Regions from separate parts of the Geobacillus sp. GHH01 genome, predicted to be linked through region 1. Evidence: a T-box and tRNA genes for the amino acid it is inferred to sense, from the RefSeq annotation. Region 1 holds a T-box; the other regions hold tRNA genes.

Region 1 (3,274 bases):
GCGCGCGAGAAAGCGCGTGCGCTTGTTGAAAGCGGGCTCGTCAAAGTGAACTGGAAGGTGGTGGACAAGCCGGATTTCCTCTGCGGACCGGGCGATGTCCTGTCGGCGCGCGGTTTTGGCCGCTGCAAGCTGTTTTCGGTGGAAGGGCCGACGAAAAAAGAGCGCTGGCTCGTTCAGATCGGCCGACAAAAATAAGCAAATGACGGCAGGAAATCGGCAAACCGTGTCGAATGAAAGTGAAGAAAAGGAATGATGGAGACGGAGGTGGCCGTTGTGCCGTTGACGCCATTGGATATTCACAACAAGGAATTCAGCCGCGGGTTTCGCGGGTACGATGAAGACGAAGTGAACGAGTTCCTCGATCAAGTCATTAAAGACTATGAAATGCTCATCCGTGAAAAAAAGCAGCTGGAAGAGAAAGTGGCCGAACTGACGGAAAAGCTGAACTACTTTGCGAACATTGAGGAGACGCTCAACAAGTCGATTCTTGTTGCTCAAGAAGCAGCGGAAGAAGTGAAGCGGAATGCGCAAAAAGAGGCGAAGCTGATCATTAAAGAGGCGGAAAAAAACGCCGAGCGCATCATCAGCGATGCATTGGCGAAATCGCGGAAAATCGCCCTCGAGATCGAGGAGCTGAAGCGGCAGTCGAAAGTGTTCCGCGCCCGTTTCCGCATGCTTGTCGAGGCCCAGCTTGATATGATCAACAGCCGCGATTGGGACGAGTTGATGGAGTATGAGGCGCCGGATTTGGAAGAAGGGGCGAGAGAACTGCTGTCACAGCCTTGACGAACCGAAGACGTTTCGGTTATAATAATTGGCAAAAATCGCCGCATCAGCCGCCGTGGGAGGCGGTTGGCTTTTTTCAGGATGAATAGCGAAATAGCCATCGACGATGAAAGGGACAGTAGCTCTTGTACGACCGGTCGCAGCGAGCCGGGGATGGTGGAAGCCTGGCATCGGCGCAAGAGTGAACATCACCCTGGAGTTCCATGCCGAACATCAAGTAGGCCATGGCGCGTCATTCCCGTTACGAATGAAAAGTGGGCTGTGCGTCGTTTGCATGGCCAAGAAGGGTGGTACCGCGAGACCGTTCTCGTCCCTTGCCGGGGGGAGAACGGTTTTTTATTTGGAATCTATCGTTCGAAGGAGGAGCAAGGATGGATTACAAAGAAACGCTGCTCATGCCGAAGACCGACTTCCCGATGCGCGGCAACTTGCCGAAGCGGGAGCCGGAAATGCAAAAAAAATGGGAGGAAATGGACATTTACCGGAAAGTGCAAGAGCGGACGAAAGGGCGTCCGTTGTTCGTGCTGCATGACGGCCCGCCGTATGCCAACGGGGATATTCATATGGGCCATGCGCTGAACAAAATTTTAAAAGACATCATCGTCCGCTACAAATCGATGAGCGGCTATTGCGCCCCATACGTGCCGGGCTGGGATACGCACGGCTTGCCGATCGAAACGGCCCTTGCCAAGCAAGGAGTTGACCGCAAATCGATGAGCGTCGCCGAGTTCCGCAAGCGGTGCGAGCAATATGCGTATGAACAAATCGACAACCAGCGCCGGCAATTCAAGCGGCTCGGCGTGCGCGGCGACTGGGACAACCCATACATTACGCTCAAACCGGAGTACGAAGCCCAGCAAATTAAAGTGTTTGGCGAAATGGCGAAAAAAGGGCTCATCTACAAAGGGTTGAAGCCGGTCTATTGGTCCCCGTCAAGCGAATCGGCGCTCGCCGAAGCGGAAATCGAATATAAAGACAAGCGTTCGCCGTCGATTTATGTCGCCTTCCCGGTGAAAAACGGCAAAGGCGTGCTTGAGGGCGATGAGCGAATCGTCATTTGGACGACGACGCCGTGGACGATTCCGGCGAACTTGGCGATCGCGGTTCATCCGGATTTGGATTACCATGTTGTCGATGTCAGCGGAAAACGGTATGTCGTCGCCGCCGCCTTGGCGGAATCGGTGGCGAAAGAAATCGGTTGGGACGCATGGTCGGTCGTCAAAACGGTCAAAGGAAAAGAGCTTGAATACGTCGTGGCGAGACATCCGTTTTATGAGCGCGACTCGCTTGTTGTGTGCGGCGAACACGTCACGACCGACGCCGGCACGGGCTGCGTCCATACGGCGCCGGGCCACGGGGAAGACGACTTTCTCGTTGGGCAAAAATATGGGCTTCCGGTCCTTTGTCCGGTTGATGAACGCGGCTACATGACCGAGGAAGCGCCGGGATTTGCCGGGATGTTTTACGAAGACGCCAACAAGGCGATTACACAGAAGCTTGAGGAAGTCGGCGCTTTGTTGAAGCTTGGGTTTATCACCCACTCGTATCCGCACGACTGGCGGACAAAGCAGCCGACGATTTTCCGGGCGACAACGCAATGGTTTGCATCGATCGATAAAATCCGCAACGAGCTGCTTCAAGCGATTAAGGAAACGAAATGGATTCCGGAGTGGGGGGAAATCCGCATCCACAACATGGTGCGCGACCGCGGCGACTGGTGCATTTCCCGCCAACGCGCCTGGGGGGTGCCGATTCCGGTCTTTTACGGCGAAAACGGTGAACCGATCATCACCGATGAGACGATTGAGCATGTGTCGAACCTGTTCCGCCAATACGGGTCGAACGTCTGGTTTGAACGCGAGGCGAAAGACTTGCTGCCGGAAGGATTCACCCATCCGTCGAGCCCGAACGGCATCTTTACGAAAGAAACGGACATTATGGATGTCTGGTTTGACTCCGGTTCGTCGCACCAAGCCGTGTTGGTCGAACGCGACGATCTCGTGCGTCCGGCTGATTTGTACTTGGAAGGCTCCGACCAATACCGCGGCTGGTTCAACTCATCGCTGTCCACCGCCGTTGCCGTCACCGGCAAAGCGCCGTATAAAGGCGTGTTGAGCCACGGCTTTGTCTTGGACGGCGAAGGGCGGAAAATGAGCAAGTCGCTCGGCAACGTCGTCGTGCCGGCGAAAGTGATGGAACAGTTTGGCGCCGACATTTTGCGCCTTTGGGTCGCTTCGGTTGACTACCAAGCGGACGTGCGCATCTCCGACCATATTTTAAAACAAGTGTCGGAAGTGTACCGGAAAATCCGCAACACGTTCCGGTTTATGCTCGGCAACTTGTTCGATTTCGATCCGAACCAAAACGCCGTGCCGATTGGGGAGCTTGGCGAAGTCGACCGCTATATGCTGGCGAAGTTGAACAAGCTGATCGCCAAAGTGAAAAAGGCCTATGACCGCTACGATTTCGCCGCGGTTTACCATGAGAT
Region 2 (3,274 bases), 1.0 Mb from region 1:
AAGCAAAAGCCAATCAACTTTCTTTTGGAGAGTTTGATCCTGGCTCAGGACGAACGCTGGCGGCGTGCCTAATACATGCAAGTCGAGCGGACCAAATCGGAGCTTGCTCTGGTTTGGTCAGCGGCGGACGGGTGAGTAACACGTGGGCAACCTGCCCGCAAGACCGGGATAACTCCGGGAAACCGGAGCTAATACCGGATAACACCGAAGACCGCATGGTCTTTGGTTGAAAGGCGGCCTTTGGCTGTCACTTGCGGATGGGCCCGCGGCGCATTAGCTAGTTGGTGAGGTAACGGCTCACCAAGGCGACGATGCGTAGCCGGCCTGAGAGGGTGACCGGCCACACTGGGACTGAGACACGGCCCAGACTCCTACGGGAGGCAGCAGTAGGGAATCTTCCGCAATGGGCGAAAGCCTGACGGAGCGACGCCGCGTGAGCGAAGAAGGCCTTCGGGTCGTAAAGCTCTGTTGTGAGGGACGAAGGGGCGCCGTTCGAAGAGGGCGGCGCGGTGACGGTACCTCACGAGAAAGCCCCGGCTAACTACGTGCCAGCAGCCGCGGTAATACGTAGGGGGCGAGCGTTGTCCGGAATTATTGGGCGTAAAGCGCGCGCAGGCGGTCCCTTAAGTCTGATGTGAAAGCCCACGGCTCAACCGTGGAGGGTCATTGGAAACTGGGGGACTTGAGTGCAGGAGAGGAGAGCGGAATTCCACGTGTAGCGGTGAAATGCGTAGAGATGTGGAGGAACACCAGTGGCGAAGGCGGCTCTCTGGCCTGCAACTGACGCTGAGGCGCGAAAGCGTGGGGAGCAAACAGGATTAGATACCCTGGTAGTCCACGCCGTAAACGATGAGTGCTAAGTGTTAGAGGGGTCACACCCTTTAGTGCTGCAGCTAACGCGATAAGCACTCCGCCTGGGGAGTACGGCCGCAAGGCTGAAACTCAAAGGAATTGACGGGGGCCCGCACAAGCGGTGGAGCATGTGGTTTAATTCGAAGCAACGCGAAGAACCTTACCAGGTCTTGACATCCCCTGACAACCCAAGAGATTGGGCGTTCCCCCTTCGGGGGGACAGGGTGACAGGTGGTGCATGGTTGTCGTCAGCTCGTGTCGTGAGATGTTGGGTTAAGTCCCGCAACGAGCGCAACCCTCGCCTCTAGTTGCCAGCATTCAGTTGGGCACTCTAGAGGGACTGCCGGCGACAAGTCGGAGGAAGGTGGGGATGACGTCAAATCATCATGCCCCTTATGACCTGGGCTACACACGTGCTACAATGGGCGGTACAAAGGGCTGCGAACCCGCGAGGGGGAGCGAATCCCAAAAAGCCGCTCTCAGTTCGGATTGCAGGCTGCAACTCGCCTGCATGAAGCCGGAATCGCTAGTAATCGCGGATCAGCATGCCGCGGTGAATACGTTCCCGGGCCTTGTACACACCGCCCGTCACACCACGAGAGCTTGCAACACCCGAAGTCGGTGAGGCAACCCGCAAGGGAGCCAGCCGCCGAAGGTGGGGCAAGTGATTGGGGTGAAGTCGTAACAAGGTAGCCGTACCGGAAGGTGCGGCTGGATCACCTCCTTTCTAAGGAGAAAAGCGGAGGCCGCCCGCCTATCGGCGAGGTGCGCTGGAGGGCCTGCGAGCGGGCTTAGCCCGCCGCAGCAGGACCGAAGCGTCGCGAGCCGATGGCGGCCGGAGCTAGACATTACGAAAAGCGGAGGCGCCGAGATCGGCTCTCGAAGCCAAATGTTCTTCACCCGCAGGGGTGCTTGCACCCCCGAGGGGGAAGGTTATTTGGCAGAAGAGAACCAGGCGCCGGAGCTAGACAGAATTTCTTGACAAAACCTATCAGTTTGATTATAATGACGCTTGCTGTTTTGTTTGGTTTTGAGGGAATTGGTTATTCTCTCGGTTGTTTTGCGCCTGCGTCTGCGAGTGATTCAGCGGAGCTGGATTCCTCGGCGCAAGGCCGCAAAGAAGCTGACTCAAGGCAGCAGCCTTGTTTCGTTTTGAGGGAACTGACCGTTCCTTGCAATGTGTATATGGGCCTATAGCTCAGCTGGTCAGAGCGCACGCCTGATAAGCGTGAGGTCGGTGGTTCAAGTCCACTTAGGCCCATTGGATGGGGCCTTAGCTCAGCTGGGAGAGCGCCTGCTTTGCAAGCAGGAGGTCATCGGTTCGATCCCGATAGGCTCCACCATATCAAGGTAAGAGGTTTCAACGTAGTTGCTTTGCGTCTGCGTCTACAAGCGGATTCGGAGAAGCTGAATTTCTCGACGCAAACCAGCGAAGAAGCGAATTCAAAGGAGCTACTTTGCGCCTTCGTCTTCCAGCAGGTTCAAGGAAGATGGATTCCTCGGCGCAAAGCTGCAAAGAAGCAGACTCAAGGCAGCAGCTTCGTTCCTTGAAAACTAGATAACCGATAAAGCAAAGGAAGAAGCCGAGAGCGCAATAGGTTAAGCTAGAAAGGGCGCACGGTGGATGCCTTGGCACTAGGAGCCGATGAAGGACGGGGCAAACGCCGAAACGCTTCGGGGAGCTGTAAGCAAGCGTTGATCCGGAGATGTCCGAATGGGGGAACCCACTGTCCGTAATGGGGCAGTATCCATGCCTGAATCCATAGGGCATGGAGGGCACACCCGGGGAACTGAAACATCTTAGTACCCGGAGGAGAAGAAAGCAACCGCGATTCCCTGAGTAGCGGCGAGCGAAACGGGAACAGCCCAAACCAAGAGGCGAGTCCTCTTGGGGTTGTAGGACCGCTCACGATGGGAGTGAGAAAGGGACGGGGTAGACGAACCGGTCTGGAACGGCCGGCCAGAGAAGGTGAGAGCCCTGTAGTCGAAACTTCGTTCCCTCCCGAGCGGATCCTGAGTACGGCGGGACACGAGGAATCCCGTCGGAAGCAGGGAGGACCATCTCCCAAGGCTAAATACTCCCTAGTGACCGATAGTGCACCAGTACCGTGAGGGAAAGGTGAAAAGCACCCCGGGAGGGGAGTGAAAGAGAACCTGAAACCGTGTGCCTACAAGTAGTCAGAGCGCGTTCATGCGTGATGGCGTGCCTTTTGTAGAATGAACCGGCGAGTGACGATGGCGTGCGAGGTTAAGCCGAAGAGGCGGAGCCGCAGCGAAAGCGAGTCTGAACAGGGCGTGTGAGTACGTCGTCGTCGACCCGAAACCAGGTGATCTACCCATGTCCAGGGTGAAGGCCGGGTAACACCGGCTGGAGGCCCGAACCCACGCACGTTGAAAAGTGCGGGGATGAGGTGTGGGTAGG
Region 3 (3,274 bases), 1.0 Mb from region 1:
GGAATCTTCCGCAATGGGCGAAAGCCTGACGGAGCGACGCCGCGTGAGCGAAGAAGGCCTTCGGGTCGTAAAGCTCTGTTGTGAGGGACGAAGGAGCGCCGTTCGAAGAGGGCGGCGCGGTGACGGTACCTCACGAGAAAGCCCCGGCTAACTACGTGCCAGCAGCCGCGGTAATACGTAGGGGGCGAGCGTTGTCCGGAATTATTGGGCGTAAAGCGCGCGCAGGCGGTCTCTTAAGTCTGATGTGAAAGCCCACGGCTCAACCGTGGAGGGTCATTGGAAACTGGGGGACTTGAGTGCAGGAGAGGAGAGCGGAATTCCACGTGTAGCGGTGAAATGCGTAGAGATGTGGAGGAACACCAGTGGCGAAGGCGGCTCTCTGGCCTGCAACTGACGCTGAGGCGCGAAAGCGTGGGGAGCAAACAGGATTAGATACCCTGGTAGTCCACGCCGTAAACGATGAGTGCTAAGTGTTAGAGGGGTCACACCCTTTAGTGCTGCAGCTAACGCGATAAGCACTCCGCCTGGGGAGTACGGCCGCAAGGCTGAAACTCAAAGGAATTGACGGGGGCCCGCACAAGCGGTGGAGCATGTGGTTTAATTCGAAGCAACGCGAAGAACCTTACCAGGTCTTGACATCCCCTGACAACCCAAGAGATTGGGCGTTCCCCCTTCGGGGGGACAGGGTGACAGGTGGTGCATGGTTGTCGTCAGCTCGTGTCGTGAGATGTTGGGTTAAGTCCCGCAACGAGCGCAACCCTCGCCTCTAGTTGCCAGCATTCAGTTGGGCACTCTAGAGGGACTGCCGGCGACAAGTCGGAGGAAGGTGGGGATGACGTCAAATCATCATGCCCCTTATGACCTGGGCTACACACGTGCTACAATGGGCGGTACAAAGGGCTGCGAACCCGCGAGGGGGAGCGAATCCCAAAAAGCCGCTCTCAGTTCGGATTGCAGGCTGCAACTCGCCTGCATGAAGCCGGAATCGCTAGTAATCGCGGATCAGCATGCCGCGGTGAATACGTTCCCGGGCCTTGTACACACCGCCCGTCACACCACGAGAGCTTGCAACACCCGAAGTCGGTGAGGCAACCCGCAAGGGAGCCAGCCGCCGAAGGTGGGGCAAGTGATTGGGGTGAAGTCGTAACAAGGTAGCCGTACCGGAAGGTGCGGCTGGATCACCTCCTTTCTAAGGAGAAAAGCGGAGGCCGCCCGCCTATCGGCGAGGTGCGCTGGAGGGCCTGCGAGCGGGCTTAGCCCGCCGCAGCAGGACCGAAGCGTCGCGAGCCGATGGCGGCCGGAGCTAGACATTACGAAAAGCGGAGGCGCCGAGATCGGCTCTCGAAGCCAAATGTTCTTCACCCGCAGGGGTGCTTGCACCCCCGAGGGGGAAGGTTATTTGGCAGAAGAGAACCAGGCGCCGGAGCTAGACAGAATTTCTTGACAAAACCTATCAGTTTGATTATAATGACGCTTGCTGTTTTGTTTAGTTTTGAGGGAACTTATTGTTCCTTGCAATGTGTATATGGGCCTATAGCTCAGCTGGTCAGAGCGCACGCCTGATAAGCGTGAGGTCGGTGGTTCAAGTCCACTTAGGCCCATTGGATGGGGCCTTAGCTCAGCTGGGAGAGCGCCTGCTTTGCAAGCAGGAGGTCATCGGTTCGATCCCGATAGGCTCCACCATATCAAGGTAAGAGGTTTCAACGTAGTTGCTTTGTATCTGTGCCTGCGTCTGCTAGCGGGTTCAGGGAAGCAAGATTCCTCGGCACAAAGCCGCAAGGAAGTTTGTTCAAAGAAGTCGCTTTGCGTCTACAAGTGAATTCAGAGAAGCTGGATTCCTCGACGCAAACCAGCGAAGAAGCGAATTCAAAGGAGCTACTTTGCGCCTTCGTCTTCCAGCAGGTTCAAGGAAGATGGATTCCTCGGCGCAAAGCTGCAAAGAAGCAGACTCAAGGCAGCAGCTTCGTTCCTTGAAAACTAGATAACCGATAAAGCAAAGGAAGAAGCCGAGAGCGCAATAGGTTAAGCTAGAAAGGGCGCACGGTGGATGCCTTGGCACTAGGAGCCGATGAAGGACGGGGCAAACGCCGAAACGCTTCGGGGAGCTGTAAGCAAGCGTTGATCCGGAGATGTCCGAATGGGGGAACCCACTGTCCGTAATGGGGCAGTATCCATGCCTGAATCCATAGGGCATGGAGGGCACACCCGGGGAACTGAAACATCTTAGTACCCGGAGGAGAAGAAAGCAACCGCGATTCCCTGAGTAGCGGCGAGCGAAACGGGAACAGCCCAAACCAAGAGGCATGTCCTCTTGGGGTTGTAGGACCGCTCACGATGGGAGTGAGAAAGGAACGGGGTAGACGAACCGGTCTGGAACGGCCGGCCAGAGAAGGTGAGAGCCCTGTAGTCGAAACTTCGTTCCCTCCCGAGCGGATCCTGAGTACGGCGGGACACGAGGAATCCCGTCGGAAGCAGGGAGGACCATCTCCCAAGGCTAAATACTCCCTAGTGACCGATAGTGCACCAGTACCGTGAGGGAAAGGTGAAAAGCACCCCGGGAGGGGAGTGAAAGAGAACCTGAAACCGTGTGCCTACAAGTAGTCAGAGCCCGTTGATGGGTGATGGCGTGCCTTTTGTAGAATGAACCGGCGAGTGACGATGGCGTGCGAGGTTAAGCCGGAGAGGCGGAGCCGCAGCGAAAGCGAGTCTGAACAGGGCGTGTGAGTACGTCGTCGTCGACCCGAAACCAGGTGATCTACCCATGTCCAGGGTGAAGGCCGGGTAACACCGGCTGGAGGCCCGAACCCACGCACGTTGAAAAGTGCGGGGATGAGGTGTGGGTAGGGGTGAAATGCCAATCGAACTTGGAGATAGCTGGTTCTCCCCGAAATAGCTTTAGGGCTAGCCTCGGGTTTAGGAGTCTTGGAGGTAGAGCACTGATTGGGCTAGGGGCCCAAACCGGGTTACCGAACCCAGTCAAACTCCGAATGCCAATGACTTATGCCCGGGAGTCAGACTGCGAGTGATAAGATCCGTGGTCGAGAGGGGAACAGCCCAGACCGCCAGCTAAGGCCCCGAAGTGCACGTTCAGTGGAAAAGGATGTGGAGTTGCAAAGACAACCAGGATGTTGGCTTAGAAGCAGCCACCATTTAAAGAGTGCGTAATAGCTCACTGGTCGAGTGACTCTGCGCCGAAAATGTACCGGGGCTAAACGTGCCGCCGAAGCTGCGGGATGACCGTTGGTCATCGGTAGGGGAGCGTTCTAAGGGCAGA

Evidence for each region. A T-box is a leader RNA that pairs with one kind of tRNA and senses whether it is charged. The one in region 1 lies ahead of ileS (isoleucine--tRNA ligase), so its partner is inferred to be a tRNA-Ile.
Region 2: it has a tRNA-Ile gene. The T-box ahead of ileS (isoleucine--tRNA ligase) is inferred to sense a tRNA for this amino acid. The anticodon was not compared.
Region 3: it has a tRNA-Ile gene. The T-box ahead of ileS (isoleucine--tRNA ligase) is inferred to sense a tRNA for this amino acid. The anticodon was not compared.

The regions. Positions count from the first base shown of each region.
Region 1 covers NC_020210.1:1,041,920-1,045,193, forward strand. The annotation lists gene GHH_RS05295 (RNA-binding protein) at 1-195, shown strand, start outside; gene GHH_RS05300 (DivIVA domain-containing protein) at 274-786, shown strand; T-box leader at 884-1,104, shown strand; gene ileS (isoleucine--tRNA ligase) at 1,158-3,274, shown strand, end outside.
Region 2 covers NC_020210.1:29,722-32,995, forward strand. The annotation lists rRNA gene GHH_RS00140 (16S ribosomal RNA) at 22-1,579, shown strand; tRNA gene GHH_RS00145 (tRNA-Ile) at 2,040-2,113, shown strand; tRNA gene GHH_RS00150 (tRNA-Ala) at 2,120-2,195, shown strand; rRNA gene GHH_RS00155 (23S ribosomal RNA) at 2,450-3,274, shown strand, end outside.
Region 3 covers NC_020210.1:10,918-14,191, forward strand. The annotation lists rRNA gene GHH_RS00040 (16S ribosomal RNA) at 1-1,189, shown strand, start outside; tRNA gene GHH_RS00045 (tRNA-Ile) at 1,528-1,601, shown strand; tRNA gene GHH_RS00050 (tRNA-Ala) at 1,608-1,683, shown strand; rRNA gene GHH_RS00060 (23S ribosomal RNA) at 2,021-3,274, shown strand, end outside.